One region of the Bradyrhizobium sp. BR 10261 genome, then DNA from elsewhere that is predicted to be linked to it. Evidence: predicted binding sites of a transcription regulator. Region 1 holds the regulator's gene; the other holds the start of a gene.
The links. The regulator PhoB, encoded in region 1, activates phosphate uptake and scavenging genes when phosphate is short. The targets are predictions, from matches to a motif close to TGTCATNNANCTGTCAT.

Region 1 (7,986 bases):
CAGCGCCTTGACCAGCGCCGGATGGGCATGGCCGAGTGCATTGACCGCAACGCCCGAGGTGAAATCGAGATAGCGATCGCCATTGGTTGCGATCAACCAGACGCCTTCACCGCGCTCAAAACCGATATCGGCCCTGGCGAAAACGGGGAGCAAATGCGGCGCGGCGCTGTTGGTCATGACGATCTCTTTGGTGGTCATCAGGATGTTTCGGACGGCCTGAACACGCATGGCGCAGCGCGTCATTTGGCCCGGAAAACGAAACGTGCCGCCTTTTAAGGGCGGCACGCGCGACTATCTTATGCTTGGCAATACGGGTGTCAATGCCGCCCGGAAAGCCTCGCGAAACGCTGAATCCGTAGTCTTGCGGTGGCGATTTTGCGGGATTTTCGCCACGGAACATGTGGACGCGAGTCGGCGGACTCTTGCGCGTGAGTCACGGCATATTGTAGCGTTTGGCTTGTCAGATACGACATCTCGTGCAGCGGTTCTGATCCCAAAAGTCCTCATGTACCGGCGTAAACGTTCGGGCGCATCTGGTGCGCCCGGCGAGCCTTAAGGGATTCTGGCGGCACGGGTTTTTCGAAGCTTAGGCATTCGTCGTGAGGCCCCGCAGATGGCTGGCGCCGGCGAAGGAAAGGATGCAATGACGGTTTTGACCTGGTCAGATGATCGCGTCGAGCAGCTGAAAAAGCTCTGGGAGGCCGGACTTTCGGCCAGCCAGATCGCCGCTGAGCTTGGAAACGTGACCCGCAACGCCGTAATCGGCAAGGTGCACAGGCTCGGCCTGTCCGGCCGCGCCAAGAGCCCCTCATCAGCAGCTCCGCGGCCGCGCAAGGCGCGTCCCGCGCAGCACATGATGCGGGTGAGCCGCCCCATGGCGCGCGGCAACACCGCGCTTGCGCAAGCTTTCGAGGTCGAGGTCGAGGCTGAACCTGTTACCTACGACAACGTTGTGCCGATGAGCCAGCGGCTCTCGTTGCTCGAATTGAACGAGGCCACCTGCCACTGGCCGGTCGGCGATCCCTCAAGCCCGGATTTCTTCTTCTGCGGCGGCAAGGCGCTCTCCGGCCTGCCCTACTGCGCCCAGCACTCGCGCGTGGCGTATCAGCCGGCGGCGGATCGCCGACGGGCGCCGGCGAAGCCGGGCACGCGCTGAGTACTTGGTTCAGACGACATCGTCGCGGTACAGGCCGGGACGAAAAAAAGCGCGCCACCTGGCGCGCTTTTTTTTGTTTGCTGGCGGGCAGCTTAGCTTGACGTCTGCTCGGCCTTCGCGAAGCGATCGTCGAGCGCGTAGCCTGCGCCGCGAACGGTGCGGATCGGGTCCTGCTCGCGGCCGAGATTGAGCAGCTTGCGCAGGCGGCCGATATGCACGTCGACGGTGCGTTCGTCGATATAGATGTCGCGGCCCCAGACGCTGTCGAGTAGCTGCTCGCGCGAGAACACCCGGCCGGGATGCTCCAGGAAGAACTCCAGCAGGCGATATTCGGTCGGTCCGAGATCGATCGGCCGGCCCGAGCGCGCCACGCGGCGCTTCTCGCGATCGAGCTCGATGTCGCCGAAGGCGAGCACGGTCGCGAGCCGCTCGGGGCTGGCGCGCCGCAGCAGGCCCTTCACCCGCGCGAGCAGCTCGGGCACCGAGAACGGCTTGACGATGTAATCGTCGGCGCCGGTGGCAAGGCCCCTGACACGCTCGCTCTCCTCGCCGCGCGCGGTGAGCATGATGATCGGCAGCTGCTTGGTGTCGGATCGCGTCCGCAACCGGCGGCATAGCTCGATCCCGGACAGGCCCGGCAACATCCAGTCGAGCACGATCAGATCGGGGATGTGCTCCTTGAGGCGGGTGTCGGCGTCGTCGCCGCGCATCACCGTCTCCACGTCATAGCCGTCGCCTTCGAGGTTGTAGCGGAGAAGCTCGGTCAGAGCTTCCTCGTCCTCAACCACCATAATGCGTGCGCCCATGGGCTCGTCGCTCCTTGCGTAATCAGGTGTTCGGGACCGTCGTGGCGAACGTCGTCATGTCGCCCTTCGGCCGCTTGTCGGTGATGGCCTGGCCTTCGATCATGTAGAATACGGTCTCGGCGATGTTGGTGGCGTGGTCGCCGATCCGCTCGATGTTCTTGGCGCAGAACATCAGATGGATGCAGAACGAGATGTTGCGCGGATCCTCCATCATGTAGGTGAGGAGCTCGCGGAACAGCGAGGTGCAGATGGCATCGACTTCCTCGTCACCCTTCCACACCGCCATCGCCGCCGGCAGATCGTGCGCGGCATAGGCGTCCAGCACCGATTTGACCTGCTGCTGCACGAGGTCTGTCATGTGCTCGAGGCCGCGGAACAGCTTGAGCGGATGGAAATCCGTCTCCAGCGCCGCGACGCGCTTGCCCATGTTCTTGGCGAGGTCGCCGATGCGCTCGAGGTCGGTCGCAACCCGCATGGCGCCGACGATCTCGCGCAAGTCCACCGCCATCGGCTGGCGGCGCGCGATGGTCAGCACGGCGCGCTCCTCGATCTTCTTCTGGAGCGCGTCGAGCTCGGCATCGATGGTGACGACGCGCTGGCCCAGCGCGACGTCGCGGCGGATCAGCGCATCGACGGAATCGACGATCATGCGCTCGGCGATGCCGCCCATCTCGGCGACCAGGCGGGTGAGCTCCTGAAGGTCGGTGTCGAAGGCTTTTGCGGTATGTTCGGAAGCCATGTCCTGTCTCCTCAGCCGAACCGGCCGGTGATGTAATCCTGCGTGCGCCGGTCCGACGGCGACGTGAAGATCTTGCTGGTGTCGTCGAACTCGATCAGCTCGCCCAGATACATGAAGGCGGTCTTGTCGGAGACGCGGGCCGCCTGCTGCATGTTGTGGGTGACGATCGCGATGGTGTAGTTCTCGGACAGTTCCTGGATCAGCTCCTCGACCTTGGCGGTCGAGATCGGATCGAGCGCCGAGCAGGGTTCGTCGAACAGGATCACTTCAGGCCGCACCGCGACGGTGCGGGCGATGCAGAGGCGCTGCTGCTGGCCGCCCGAGAGCGACAGGCCGGAGGCGTTGAGCTTGTCCTTGACCTCGTTCCACAGCGCGCCGCCGCGCAGCGCCTTCTCGACGCGGTCGTCCATCTCGGACTTCGAGATCTTCTCATAGAGGCGGATGCCGAAGGCGATGTTCTCGTAGATCGTCATCGGGAACGGCGTCGGCTTCTGGAACACCATGCCGACGCGGGCGCGCAGCAGGTTGAGATCCAGCTTGGGGTCGAGGATGTTGGTCTGGTCCAGCATCAGCTGACCGGTGACGCGCTGGCCCGGATAGAGGTCATACATCCGGTTGAAGATGCGCAGCAGGGTCGACTTGCCGCAACCGGACGGGCCGATGAAGGCGGTGACGCGGTTGGTACCGAGCGTCAGATTGATGTTCTTCAGCGCCTGGTGCTCGCCGTAATAGAAATTGAGGTTGCGCACCGTCACCTTGGCCGGAGCTTCCGGCAGCGGCTGCTGCGAGGCGAGGTGAGCGTTGGAGCTCACGGATACGGACAGGTCGGTCATTTTGCGGTCCTCTCGGCACCGAGGATGCGGGCGCCAATGTTCAGGGCAAGCACGGTGAGCGTGATCAACAGCGCACCGCTCCAGGCGAGCTGCTTCCAATAGGCGTAAGGGCTCTGGACGAAATTGTTGATGGTGACGGGCAGGTTCGCCATGGTCTTGTTCAGGCCGAGGCTGAAGAACTGGTTCGACAGCGCGGTGAAGAGCAGCGGCGCGGTTTCGCCGGCGACGCGGGCGGTGGCGAGCAGCACGCCGGTGATGAGGCCGGAGCGGGCCGCACGATAGGCGATCCGCTTGATCACCAGCGAGCGCGGCAGGCCGAGGGCGGAAGCGGCCTCGCGCAGCGCGTTCGGCACCAGCAGCAACATGTCCTCGGTCGTGCGCAGCACCACCGGGATCACGATGACGGCCAGCGCGAGCGAGCCCGCAATCGCCGAGAAGCCGCGCATCGGCACCACCACCGCACCGTAGATGAACAGGCCGATGATGATCGAGGGCGCCGACAGCAGGATGTCGTTGATGAAGCGGATCACCGAGGTCAGCTTGTCGTTACGGCCGTACTCGGCGAGATAGGTGCCGGCGAACAGGCCGAGCGGCGCGCCGATGCCGACGCCGATCACGGTCATGATCAGTGAGCCGACGATGGCGTTGCGCAGGCCGCCTTCGGTCGAGCCCGGCGGCGGGGTATCGGCGACGAACAGGTCGAGATTCAGGCCGGCGATGCCGTTATAGAGCAACGTGAGCAGGATCAGCGCGAGCCAGGTAACGCCGATGGCGGCGGCTCCGAAGCAGAGCCCTCGAACGATGATGTCCTTGCGGCGGCGGCGTACATAAATCGGGTTCATGTCACTTCCCCGCCTTCGTTTCCAGGCGCAGCAGCATCAGCCGGGCGGCGGCGAGCACGAAGAATGTCAGCACGAACAGCAACAGGCCGAGCAAGATCAAGCCGGACTGGTGCAGGCCGTCGCTCTCGGCGAATTCGGATGCGATCGCCGCCGAGATCGTGGTGCCAGGCGCGAAGATCGATGACGAGATGCGGAACGAGTTGCCGATGATGAAGGTCACCGCCATGGTCTCGCCGAGCGCGCGGCCCAGGGCCAGCATGACACCGCCGATGATGCCGACACGGGTGTAGGGGATCACGACGCTACGCACCACTTCCCAGGTGGTGCAGCCGACACCATAGGCGGCCTCTTTCAGCACCGGCGGCACGGTCTTGAACACGTCGACCGAGATCGAGGTGATGAAGGGCAGCACCATGATCGCGAGAATCAGCGCGGCATTGAACAGGCTGAGATAGGACGGGGGACCTGCGAAGATCGCGCCCAGCACCGGGACGCCGTCGAAGATCCTGATCATCAAGGGCTGGAAGGTATTGGCCAGGAACGGCCCCAGCACGAAGAAGCCCCACATGCCGTAGATGATCGAGGGAATGCCGGCGAGCAGCTCCACCGCCATGCCGATCGGACGGCGCAGCCATTGCGGGCAGAGCTCGGTCAGGAAGATCGCAATACCGAGACCGACGGGAATGGCGATCAGCATCGCGATGAAGGAGGTGACGAGCGTGCCGTACATCGGTCCGAGCGCGCCGAGCACGGGCGGATCGGCCGACGGCGCCCAGCGCTGCGTCCACAGGAACGCAAAGCCGTATTCCTTCATCGCCGGGAAGGCACCGACGATTAGCGACAGGATGATGCCGCCAAGGATGAGGAGCACCGAGATCGCGGAAAGCCGGGTGATCCAGTAGAAGGTGACATCGCCGAGCTTGAACGCGCTCAAGGCCTTCGCGCGATCATAGGGGCCAGCGTCGTCGACTACATCGCTCTGAACAGCCATTTCTGCCACGCCGATCCCCTGTATTACGCTATCTGCATGCCGCCGATAAGGAGCGGTCTTGTCGACGATTTGTCCCGCGTCATTCCGGGATGGTCCGAAGGACCAGACCCGGAATTTCGAGATTCCGGGTTCGCTCGCCACGCTCGCGCCCCGGAACGACGGGGCACGAGCGTCGGACTTCAGAGCTTTAGCTCTTGATCTCGGCAGACCAGGTCTTCTCGATCTGCTGGACGACGCTGTCCGGCATCGGGATGTAATCGAGCTCCTCGGCTGCCTTCGCGCCGTTCTTGAAGGCCCAGCGGAAGAACTTGATGGCTTCCTGCGAGGCCGCCTTGTCGGTGGCATCCTTGTGCATGAGGATGAAGGTCGCCGCCGTGATCGGCCAGGACTTGTCGCCGGGCTGGTCGGTCAGGATGACGTAGTAGCCGGGCGCCTTGGACCAGTCGGCATTGGCGGCGGCCGCCTGGAAGGCCTCGGTGGCGGGCTCAACGGTCTTGCCACCCTTATTGACCATCTTGGTGTAGGTCAGCTTGTTTTGCTTGGCGTAGGCGTACTCGACATAGCCGATCGAATTCTTGGTCTGGCTGATGTTGCCCGAAACGCCTTCGTTGCCCTTGGCGCCGACGCCAACCGGCCATTCGACCGCGGTGCCCTCACCGACCTTGCTCTTCCAGTCGGCGCTGACCTTGGAGAGATAGTTGGTGAAGTTGAAGGTGGTGCCCGAACCGTCCGAGCGGCGAACCACGGTGATCGCCTCCGACGGCAGCTTCACGTTCGGATTGAGCTTCTTGATCGCGGCGTCGTCCCACTTGGTGATCTTGCCGAGATAGATGTTGGCGAGCGTCTCGCCGTCGAACACCATCTCGCCAGGCTTGACGCCTTCGAGGTTGACGACCGGAACGATGGCGCCCATCACCATCGGCCACTGGGCAAGGCCGTCCTTCTCGAGCTGCTCGGCCTTGAGCGGCATGTCGGTGGCACCGAAGGTCACGGTCTTGGCCTGAATCTGCTTGATGCCGCCGCCGGAACCGATCGACTGGTAGTTCAGACCGTTGCCGGTCTCCTTCTTGTAGGCATCAGCCCACTTCGAATAGATCGGGAACGGGAACGTCGCACCTGCGCCGGTGATGTCGGCAGCGAACGCCGCCGTCGTCGTTGCGGCGACCAAGCCGGCAGCGACGATCGTTTTGAGGAAATTCATGCTGGTCTCCATACAGGGGAGCGAAGCGCCATCCGCGCCCGATCGCGCTCCCGCGCCGCCCCTTTAGGAGCGGTCGGCTGAGCTTTTACGAAGGTTTCGTGACAGTCGGATGACAGTGCTAAGCGATTGAAACCGCGTTGTTTTATTGCCTAAACCAAAGTCTTGGCCTGGGGAAAACAGGCGGTGAAAGTCGCACCCTGCTTGGGCACGCTTTCGATCAAAAGGCGGCCGCGGTGACGGTTAAGAATATGTTTCACCAGGGATAATCCGAGACCCGTGCCGCCCTGCGAGCGGCTGTCGCCGACGTCAACCCGGTAGAACCGCTCGGTCAGGCGCGGCAGGTGCTCCGGTGCGATGCCGGGGCCGAAATCCCGCACCATGACCCGGATTTCCTGAGTTGCATCGGCGGGCGCCGGCAGCGTCAGCGAGACGATGACGCGTCCACCAGAGGCGCCGTATTTGAGCGCGTTTTCGATCAGGTTTTCGAACAGGCGGAGCAGCTCCTCGCGGTCGCCGGCGATCATGACCGGGCCGTCAGGCAAATGGGTCTCGACCTCGACCTGGCGCTCGCGCGCCAGCGGCTCGAGCCCGTCGGCGACCTGGAAGATGATCGGCAAGAGATCGACCAGGGTGTCGGGCCGCACATGCGCCGACAGCTCCACCCGTGACAGCGACAGCAGGTCGTCGATCAGGCGCGCCATGCGGGTGGCCTGGTTGTGCATGATGCCGAGAAAGCGCTCGCGCGCCTTGGGGTCGTCCTTGGCCTGGCCCTGGAGTGTGTCGATGAAGCCGGACAGCGCGGCCAGGGGCGTTCGCAACTCATGGCTGGCATTGGCGACGAAGTCGGCGCGCATCTCCTCGACCCGGCGCAGCGGCGTCTGGTCGTGGAAGGTCATCAGCATGCATTTGTCGGCGCCGCCGAAATTGGTCGGCACCGGCACCGGGGTGATGATCAGCTCCATCCAGCGATCGACAGGCACATGGTCGAGATAGGTCGCCCGCCGCGGCTCGGTGGTGGCAATTGACTCGCGCAGCGCCGTGATGATCTCCGGCGAGCGCAGCGCGAACTGGGCGAGCTCGTTCTTGCGCAGCGCCGGCGCGAGCTGGGCAGCGGCCGCATTGAGATGGATGACCCGGCCGGCGCGGTCGAGCAGCACCGCCGGATCCGGCATGCCGGCGACGACCGCAGCCACCGCGGCGCTTTCCACCGGATTGACGCGCCTGACGTCCTCGCGCGAGGCGGCGGTATCATGCAGCCGCCAAGGGATCAGTGCCGCAGCCGCGATACAGACAAACACGGCGACGGCATGCACCACCGACAACTCGCCGAGCGAGACGACGACCGACAGCGCCAGTGCCGCAGCGATCAGGACGATGGTCGAGTGCCGCAGCCGGTCGGACCAGGGCTGCACCGTGGG
Region 2 (7,986 bases), on a different contig from region 1:
CGCCGGCAAACTCGCCGATCAAGAGCGCGCGGATCAACAGCCCGGCCATCGCCACGCCCAGCAGCGCCAGGAAGGCGAGCACGGCGGCATAGGTCTTGCGGCCGAGGCCGGCGGTCAGCTCGGCCCGGCTGCCGGCCTTCGCCATCTGGGCGTGCAGCGCGACGATGAAGTCGCGAAAGCCATTGTCCTGCGGCGCCATCAGCGCCGCGGTCTGCCAGCTCGTCGACAGGATCGCGATGCGACCGCCCTTGGCATGGCTGAGATCGGCGCGAAAGCGGTGCTGCTGCATCGAGACCGGGCGGAACGACAGCCCGATGGCACTGATCTCGTCATAGCGCCAGAGGCCGGAGCGGCCGGCGATGTGCCAGGACAATCCTTCGTCCGTCAGCTCGAAGCGATGCGCCGAACCGATCAACGACGCCTTGTAGGCGTAGCTCGTGACCGACCCGCCCTGCCCGTCCGACATCTGCATCACCTGATCCCGCTTGCGATCCGCTTGCACGATCGCCCTTTCCCATCCTACAAGCCAGGCATGGCTGAGACGATCTATTTTCCACGCCGCCTGATTCTCGGGGCTGCTGCGATCGCGGGCGTACTGCTCGCGCTCGCGGTCCACATGCTGGGTGCGCGCTACGGGCTCGACCTCGGCGGCCTCTGGCGCTCCGACCCGCGCGAGTTCATGCCGACTGGTGCTGCGATCGCTTGGTGGCTAATCGCGACGGTCGGATTTTCCGGCGGCTATTTCACGGCGACGTTGATGCAGAGCGCCGTCTCCGGCCAGATCCCGCAGCGGATGCGCCAGTTCCTGATCGTAGTCGGCGTGCTGCTGCTCGCGGGCGCCGGGCAAGCGGCGTCGGCGCCGAGCCCGCTTCCGACCGTTTCCGGCGTGCTGGCGGGCCTCGCGGCGCTGTGTCTCGGTGCCGTGATGGCCTTCTGCGGCGCGCATTTCGCGCTACGCGGCGGCAAGCCCAACTAAGCCGAAGCGCGCAGCCGCGGCCGATCCAGCATCATCGCGACTTCGCAGGCGGGCCGCGGCTGGCTGAACAGATAACCCTGCGCCTGCGTGCAGCCCTCGCGCCGGAGCAGCTCGAGCTGCGCGTCGTTTTCGACCCCCTCCGCCGTGGTGACGATGCCGAGGCTGCGGCCAAGGCCGGTGACGGCGCGGATGATCGCGACGGAATCCTCGCGCGTGGCAAGCTCGGACACGAAGGAGCGGTCGATCTTGATCTTGTCGAAGGGAAAGCTGCGCAAATAGCTCAGCGAGGAATAGCCGGTACCGAAATCGTCGAGCGAGATCCGCACGCCCATGGCGCGCAAATCGTGCAGCGTGGTCAGCGTCGCCTCGCTGTTCTGAAGCAGTACGGATTCGGTGATCTCGAGCTCGAGGCGACGCGCTGCGAGCCCCGAATTCCTCAGCGCCTCCGTCACCGATGCAATCAGGTTCGGACTCTTGAACTGGACCGGCGACAAATTGACGGCGACGCCGATGTCATCCGGCCAGGTCGCGGCATCCGCACAGGCGCGGTGCAGCACGAGCTCGCCAAGCTGGACGATGAGGCCGGTCTCCTCCGCGAGCGGAATGAAGTTGATGGGCGAGATCAGGCCGCGCTCCGGATGATTCCAACGCAACAGCGCTTCGAAGGCGACAACGCGATCGCTGACGACATCGCGGATCGGCTGATAATACGGCTGGAACTCATCGCGCTGCAGCGCCGCGCGCATATCCATGTCCAGCAGGCGCCGGGCCTGCGCGCGCGCATCCATACCGGTTTCGAAGAAGCGATAGGTGCCGCGGCCGTCGGCCTTGGCGCGATATAGCGCCAGGTCGGCGTTTTTCAGCAGCTCATCCGGATTGCTGCCGTCCTGCGGCGACAATGAGATGCCGATCGAGACGCCGATCACGATCTGATGGTCTTCGATCTCGTAGGGCGCAGAGATCACCCCGACGATGCGTCCGGCGAGTGACCGCGCGGCAGCCTCCTCCGATCGGCCGATCTGGACCACGGCGAACTCGTCGCCGCCGAGACGGGCCACGGTGTCGTGCTCGCCGACCGTCGCCTTCAGCCTTTGGCCGACTTGCTTCAGCAGCGCATCGCCGATGGGATGGCCGAGCGAATCGTTGATGTCCTTGAAGTGATCGAGGTCGAGACAGAACACCGCGAGCTGGTCATTCGCGGCCGCCCGGCGCAGTCCCTGCTCGAGCTGCTCGTGGAACAGCACGCGGTTCGGCAGATTGGTCAGCGCGTCATGACGCGCCATGTGGGAGATCTTGGCCTGCGCGTCCAGCCATTCGGTGATGTCCTCGAAGGTTGCGACCCAACCGCCGCCCCGCATCGGCTGGTTGACGACGCGGATCGAGCGCTCGAACCGGCGAACGACATCCGTCGTTGTACGTCCCTCCCGGGCATCCTCGACGAGGCGCGCGAAGAATTGTTCGGCATCACCGTTCCACTGGCCCTTGGCCGCCTCCTCGCGGAGAATATCGAGCAGGAGGCGGCCGGTCAGCTGCATGTCGGAGCGGCGGAGCATCGCCGCGTAACGTTCGTTGAAGAGGATGATCTTGCCTTCGGCATCGAACATGCACAGTCCCTGCGACATGTTCTCGAGCGCCGTGTCGAGCACGATCTGCTGGCGCCCGATCTCGCCCTTGGCGCGACGGTCGAGCACGGCGGCCGTGAGCGCGATAGCGATGATGGCAACGGTCGCGCTGGCGGTCAGGATGGACAACGACGCCGGCGGGATCGCAAGACCGCTGATTGCGAGCGCCGGATCGGGCGTCAACTGCAGTGCGCCCATCGCGGTGAAATGGTGTGTGACGATGGCAGCGGTGAGCAGGATCGTGGCGCCCAACGCACTGGACAGGCTGTCGCTCCGCCCCGCGACGAACAGGGCGGACGATCCAAAGACGATGCTCAGCAGAATCGATACCGCGACGGTGCCGGCGGTCCAACCGACATGGGCAGGAATCTCGAACGCCATCATGCCGGTGTAATGCATGGCTGCCACGCCGCCACCCACGACAGCGCCGCCAAGCGCGACCAGAGCTCCGCGCCTGGTCGAAACCGAAATACTGAGACCGATGAAGGTGACCGCAATCGCAAAGACCAGCGAAAGGATCGTCACCGGGATGTTGTAGGCGCCACCGGCACCGGGCCCGTAGGCCTGCATCGCGATGAAATGGGTTGCCCAGATGCCGCAACCGGCAACGATGGCATCGAGCGTGATCCATACGAGGCGGGCACGCCATTTGCCGCTCGCGCCCGATGAAACAGACTGATTGCCGCCGCGCTTGCCAGCAGGCACACGGCGCCGCCGAGTGCGACCAGCCGCCAATCATGCTGGTCCGTGAGACAAAACAGAACTTGATACATCGCCGGCCCCTGTTCCATCAGGCACTAGAGCCGGCAGAGATGGACAGTCGGTAACCGGCGCGGCGCCGGTTGCCGGATTGGTGAACAGAGAATGTGTGTGGCCGCTCACATTTCTCGCCCCTGCGCGATGACGCCAAGGCCGATCACGCAGGCGGCCAGCAGCAGCACCGCAGCCGATATCATTAGCGATTGGTGAAGGCCGGTCATGAACGCGCGATCGGACGCCACCAGCGAGCCGAACAGTGCAACGCCGAGGACGCTGCCGGTTTGCCGTGTCGCGTTGAGGACGCCCGCAGCGACACCCGAGCGCGCCTTCTCGACGCTGCCGAGCAAGGTCGAGGTCAGCGGCGGCACCAGGAGGCCAAGCCCGCCGCTGATCGCGATCATCTGCACGAAGATCGCAGGGTAGCTCGTTCCGGCCTCGATCCAAACCAGGCCAAGACAGCCGAGCGCAGAGATGCAGGCACCTGCCACGATGGTCGGGCACGGGCCGATACGTTCGGCCAGGCGCGGCGCCAGCAGATTGACCGGGAGCACCGCTCCCATCATCGGCACGAAGGCGAGCCCGGTCCACCACGCTGACAGACCGTTGATCCGCTGGAAGTAGAGGCTCAGCACGAAGATCAGACCATAGATCGCGACGTTGACAAGCAGGCCAACGATCGTGGTCAGGCTGAACAGCCGATGACTGAACAGAGACAGTGGCAGCATTGGCTGCTCGGTGCTGGCCTCGCGCCAGACAAACAGCGCTGCGAAGACGACGGAAGTGACGAAGGCGGCGATCACCGCCGGATGGCCCCATCCAAGCGCGCCAGCCTCGATGATTGCACCGGCGAGCGCGCCCAAGGCTCCGATCGCAGCAAGCTGACCGGGCAGATCGATCTCGCGTGAGCGCGCCCGCGTGGTCTCGGTCGCATAACGCCAGCTCAGCCACAGGCCTGCAAGGCCGATCGGCAGATTGACGAGGAAGATCGCGCGCCACCCGACCAGCGTGATCAGCGCGCCACCGACGAAGGGACCGGCCGTCAGCGCCAGGCTCGCACCTGCCGCCCAGACCGCAACGGCCCGACCGCGCGCAAGATCGTCCGTATAAGCGTGATTGAGCAGCGCCAGCGAATTCGGCACCAGGATGGCCGCCGCCAGTCCCTGCACCAGTCGCGCGCCGATCAGCACGATGGCGTTGGGCGACAGCGCACAGGCCAGCGAAGCGGCCGTGAAGATCGCGAACCCCGCGATGAAGATGCGCTTGGCGCCGATGCGATCGCCGAGTGCGCCTGATGTCAGGATGAAGGCGGCAAAAGCGATGGTGTAGGCGCTGACCACCCATTGCAGCTCCGCGACGCCGCCGCCGAGCGCCTTGCCCATGGCGTCGAGCGCCGTGTTGACGATGGTGACGTCGAGCTGCACGACGCCATAGCCGAGGCTCATCGCAGCCAGCGTCAGCGAGGTTGCAAGGCGCGATGCGGTGCGCGGGGCACAACCCGCGTCGAAGGTTTCACATTTGACGGTGTTGGCTCGCATGCTGCCATCTCGGTTGCAGCCCCATGCGAACTCTACGCCGTGCTCCCGCAATCATGTTTCGACAACGACCGAATGATGGGTACCCGAAACGCAAGCGCCGCGCGGAAGAACCGCGCGGCGCTCTTGAGGGCTACTCGGGCTTAGCTCGCCGCCCGCAAGTTCACCTTGCTCTCGGCCAGCGTGGTCAGTTTTTTGTCGGTTGCCTTCTCTTCCTCGAGCGTCTTGGCAAGCACGGCGGCGCAGTCGCTGCGGCCGAGCTGCTTGGCCCAGGCGATCAAACTGCCATAGCGGACGATCTCGTAATGCTCGGCGGCTTGTGCCGCGTTGATCAGGGCTGCATCGAGCACCGCCTTGTCGGCGACCTCGCCCGCGGTTTCCTCCGCTTCTTCGATGATACCGTCGATGGCCGGGCAATCGACCGCCTTCACCGAAACGCCGTGCATCTTGAACACTTCCTCGAGCCGTGTGACGTGCTGCCTGGTTTCTTCAAGGTGCGTCAAAAAGCCCTGCTTCAGCTGCGGATCTGTGGCCTTATCTGCCATTTTCGGCAGCGCTTTGGTGAGTTGCTGCTCGGCGTAATAGATGTCCTGCAGCTGATGCACGAACAGGTCGTTCATGGTCTTGATGTCTTTGGTGAACAGTCCCATCGTTCCAATCCTCGAGAAGTCTTGGGGAACACGACAGCGTCGACTTGAACAAAAGCCGCGATTTCGCCGTGTTCGATTGCTGATGGAGCCCTAACCGGTGCGCAGCGCCGTCGTTCCAAAAAAGTCTGCGTCGTTTTGCGCCGGAACAATGCTTGCGAGCGCAGGATTTGGGACCATTTGCAAACACGGGGCACAGTCGAGGCGTGGCCCTCGACTCATATGCCTAACGCGCCGGCCATGTGAACCACGTATGACAAAACGGCGGGTCCGGCCCAGAACCTGTCGTTGTCAAGGGCTGCACAAGTCGGTGTTTTTGCCTTAAATGAGTTACATCATGCCTAGTGATCCACGCCCGCCTCGGGCGAGTGATCGCAGCCGACCGGCCAGTGTCTGGCCCGGCCGGCCTTGCCCCCCGCCGGGAGGATGAATGCACGGACTGCTGCCCGCGCTGAAACGCGGCTTCAAGAGATGGATCGGCTGGCGACGGCTGGGGATTGCCGCGAGCGTGATGATCATCGCCTTCGCGGTTACGACGCTCGTGCGGACCCTCAAGGGCATCGATACCGGCGTCATCCTGACCGCATTGGCCGATATTCCCCGCGGACATATCGGGCTCGCCGCGATCTGCGTTTTCTTCGCGTTCTGTACGCTGACCTTCTACGACTTTTTTGCACTGCGAACGATTGGCAAGAAACACGTGCCGTATCGCATCGCAGCGCTGTCGAGCTTTACGTCCTATTCGATCGGCCACAACATTGGTGCCACGGTATTTACGGGCGGTGCGATCCGCTTCCGAATTTATTCGGATTACGGGCTGAACGCGATCGACGTCGCCAAGATCTGCTTCCTCTCCGGCCTGACCTTCTGGCTCGGTAACATTTTTGTGCTGTCGATCGGCATGGCCATCCATCCGGATGCGGCGTCCTACATGGACCAGCTGCCATCGTCGATCAACCGGCTGATCGCGTGCGGCGGCCTCGCCTCGATCGCCGCCTATCTGATCTGGCTCAGCATGGGCGAGAAACGCCGCGAACTCGGCCAGAAGGGCTGGAAGGTGGTGCTGCCGTCGGCGCCGCTGACGCTGGTCCAGATCCTGATCGGCGTGGTCGATCTCGGCTTCTGTGCCTTCGCAATGTACCTGCTGATTCCGGCTGATCCGCCGATCGACTTCCTGTCGCTCGCGGTGGTGTTCATCCTGGCGACGCTGCTGGGCTTCGCCAGCCACGCACCCGGCTCGATCGGCGTGTTCGACGCCGCCATGCTGGTGGCGCTGCCCGAATTCGGCCGCGAGCAACTGCTCGCGACCCTGCTGGTCTTCCGTATCCTTTATTTCGTGATCCCGTTCGGTCTCGCCATTTCCATTATGGGCACAAGGGAGCTCTGGATGAACGTGGTGCGGCCTTGGCAGGAACGGCGACGACTGGCGGAAGCTTGCGCTCAGGCCAACCTGCCGAAGGAGGTGACGCCGATGGAGCGCGAACGGTTGGTGCGCCAGGCCAGCAAACGGTAAAGTCGGCCAGCGGCCGCGCGGAAGCCCGCAAAGGCCGCAGCGAGAGGATTGCCGGCCAGGGGCTATGCTCTCTTATTTCCGCCTCAACTTTGCCGTTGAAGACGCGGGCCATGATCCCAGTTTCCCCTCGCCGTTTTCTTGCGGGTGCCCTGCTTTTGGCCGGGCTCCTCACCGTTCTGCCGCTTCAGCGCGTCCTCGCGCAGGATGCCGGCGCCATGCAGATCAATTGGGAGGTCCGCAACCGCTTCCGACTGTTCCGCGAGGAACGCGACTTCCTACTGCATGTCGAAAATGCCCGTAACCGCAGCATTCTCGCCGCCGAGCAGTCGCTGGAGCTGCAAAGCGAAGGCCGTGGCTGGGCCCGCAACATGGTCAATCGGCTCTGCATCGATCTGCAGGGCCGGGTCAACCAGCCCTGCACCCGTGACAACGTCAAAGAGAACTACCTCACCCCGGTCGACCACCCCATCACCGTGCGCCTGGCCGGCGCGGTGCCGGTCGGCGCCACCTGCGCCTGGTCGTTCGACGACGGTGACGGGCCGCAATCCTCCACCTTCGACTGCGCCGAACCGGTCAATCTGCGGGTCCGCTACGGCAAGCAGACGGTCGCAACCGTCGACGTCTCTTCCGGCTCCGATCCGACCCGGCGCCTTCAGACCGAGATCCAAGTCCGCGACATCTTCATCGCCGGCCTTGGCGACAGCATCGCCTCCGGCGAGGGCAATCCGGACCGGGCGCTGGCGCTGGCGGACGAGGGCTTCTGCTTCCGCTCCTATCTCGGCACGGGCGTCGGACAATATTACCGGCCGAGCCGCGCCGGCTTCAAGGGCGGACGCGCCTGCGAGGCGCCGGATACGCTCGCCAACTGGCAGCACTATGGTGCGCTCTGGTTCAACTCGCCGTGCCACCGCTCGCTCTACAGCTACCAGGCCCGCAC

Region 2: the regulator PhoB is predicted to act here: its motif matches at 5,779-5,795, upstream of HYH07_RS14020 (YbhN family protein).

What each region holds. Positions count from the first base shown of each region.
Region 1 is NZ_JACOFQ010000016.1:95,964-103,949, reverse strand. It holds gene HYH07_RS20050 (aspartate aminotransferase family protein) at 1-177, opposite strand, end outside; gene HYH07_RS20045 (GcrA family cell cycle regulator) at 644-1,156, shown strand; gene phoB (phosphate regulon transcriptional regulator PhoB) at 1,249-1,962, opposite strand; gene phoU (phosphate signaling complex protein PhoU) at 1,985-2,701, opposite strand; gene pstB (phosphate ABC transporter ATP-binding protein PstB) at 2,713-3,534, opposite strand; gene pstA (phosphate ABC transporter permease PstA) at 3,531-4,376, opposite strand; gene pstC (phosphate ABC transporter permease subunit PstC) at 4,378-5,367, opposite strand; gene pstS (phosphate ABC transporter substrate-binding protein PstS) at 5,555-6,568, opposite strand; gene HYH07_RS20010 (ATP-binding protein) at 6,718-7,986, opposite strand, start outside.
Region 2 is NZ_JACOFQ010000010.1:119,804-127,789, forward strand. It holds gene HYH07_RS13995 (hypothetical protein) at 1-472, opposite strand, end outside; gene HYH07_RS14000 (hypothetical protein) at 533-976, shown strand; partial or broken gene HYH07_RS14005 (EAL domain-containing protein) at 973-3,371, opposite strand; gene HYH07_RS14010 (MFS transporter) at 3,477-4,892, opposite strand; gene HYH07_RS14015 (ferritin-like domain-containing protein) at 5,033-5,539, opposite strand; gene HYH07_RS14020 (YbhN family protein) at 5,967-7,049, shown strand; gene HYH07_RS14025 (hypothetical protein) at 7,160-7,986, shown strand, end outside.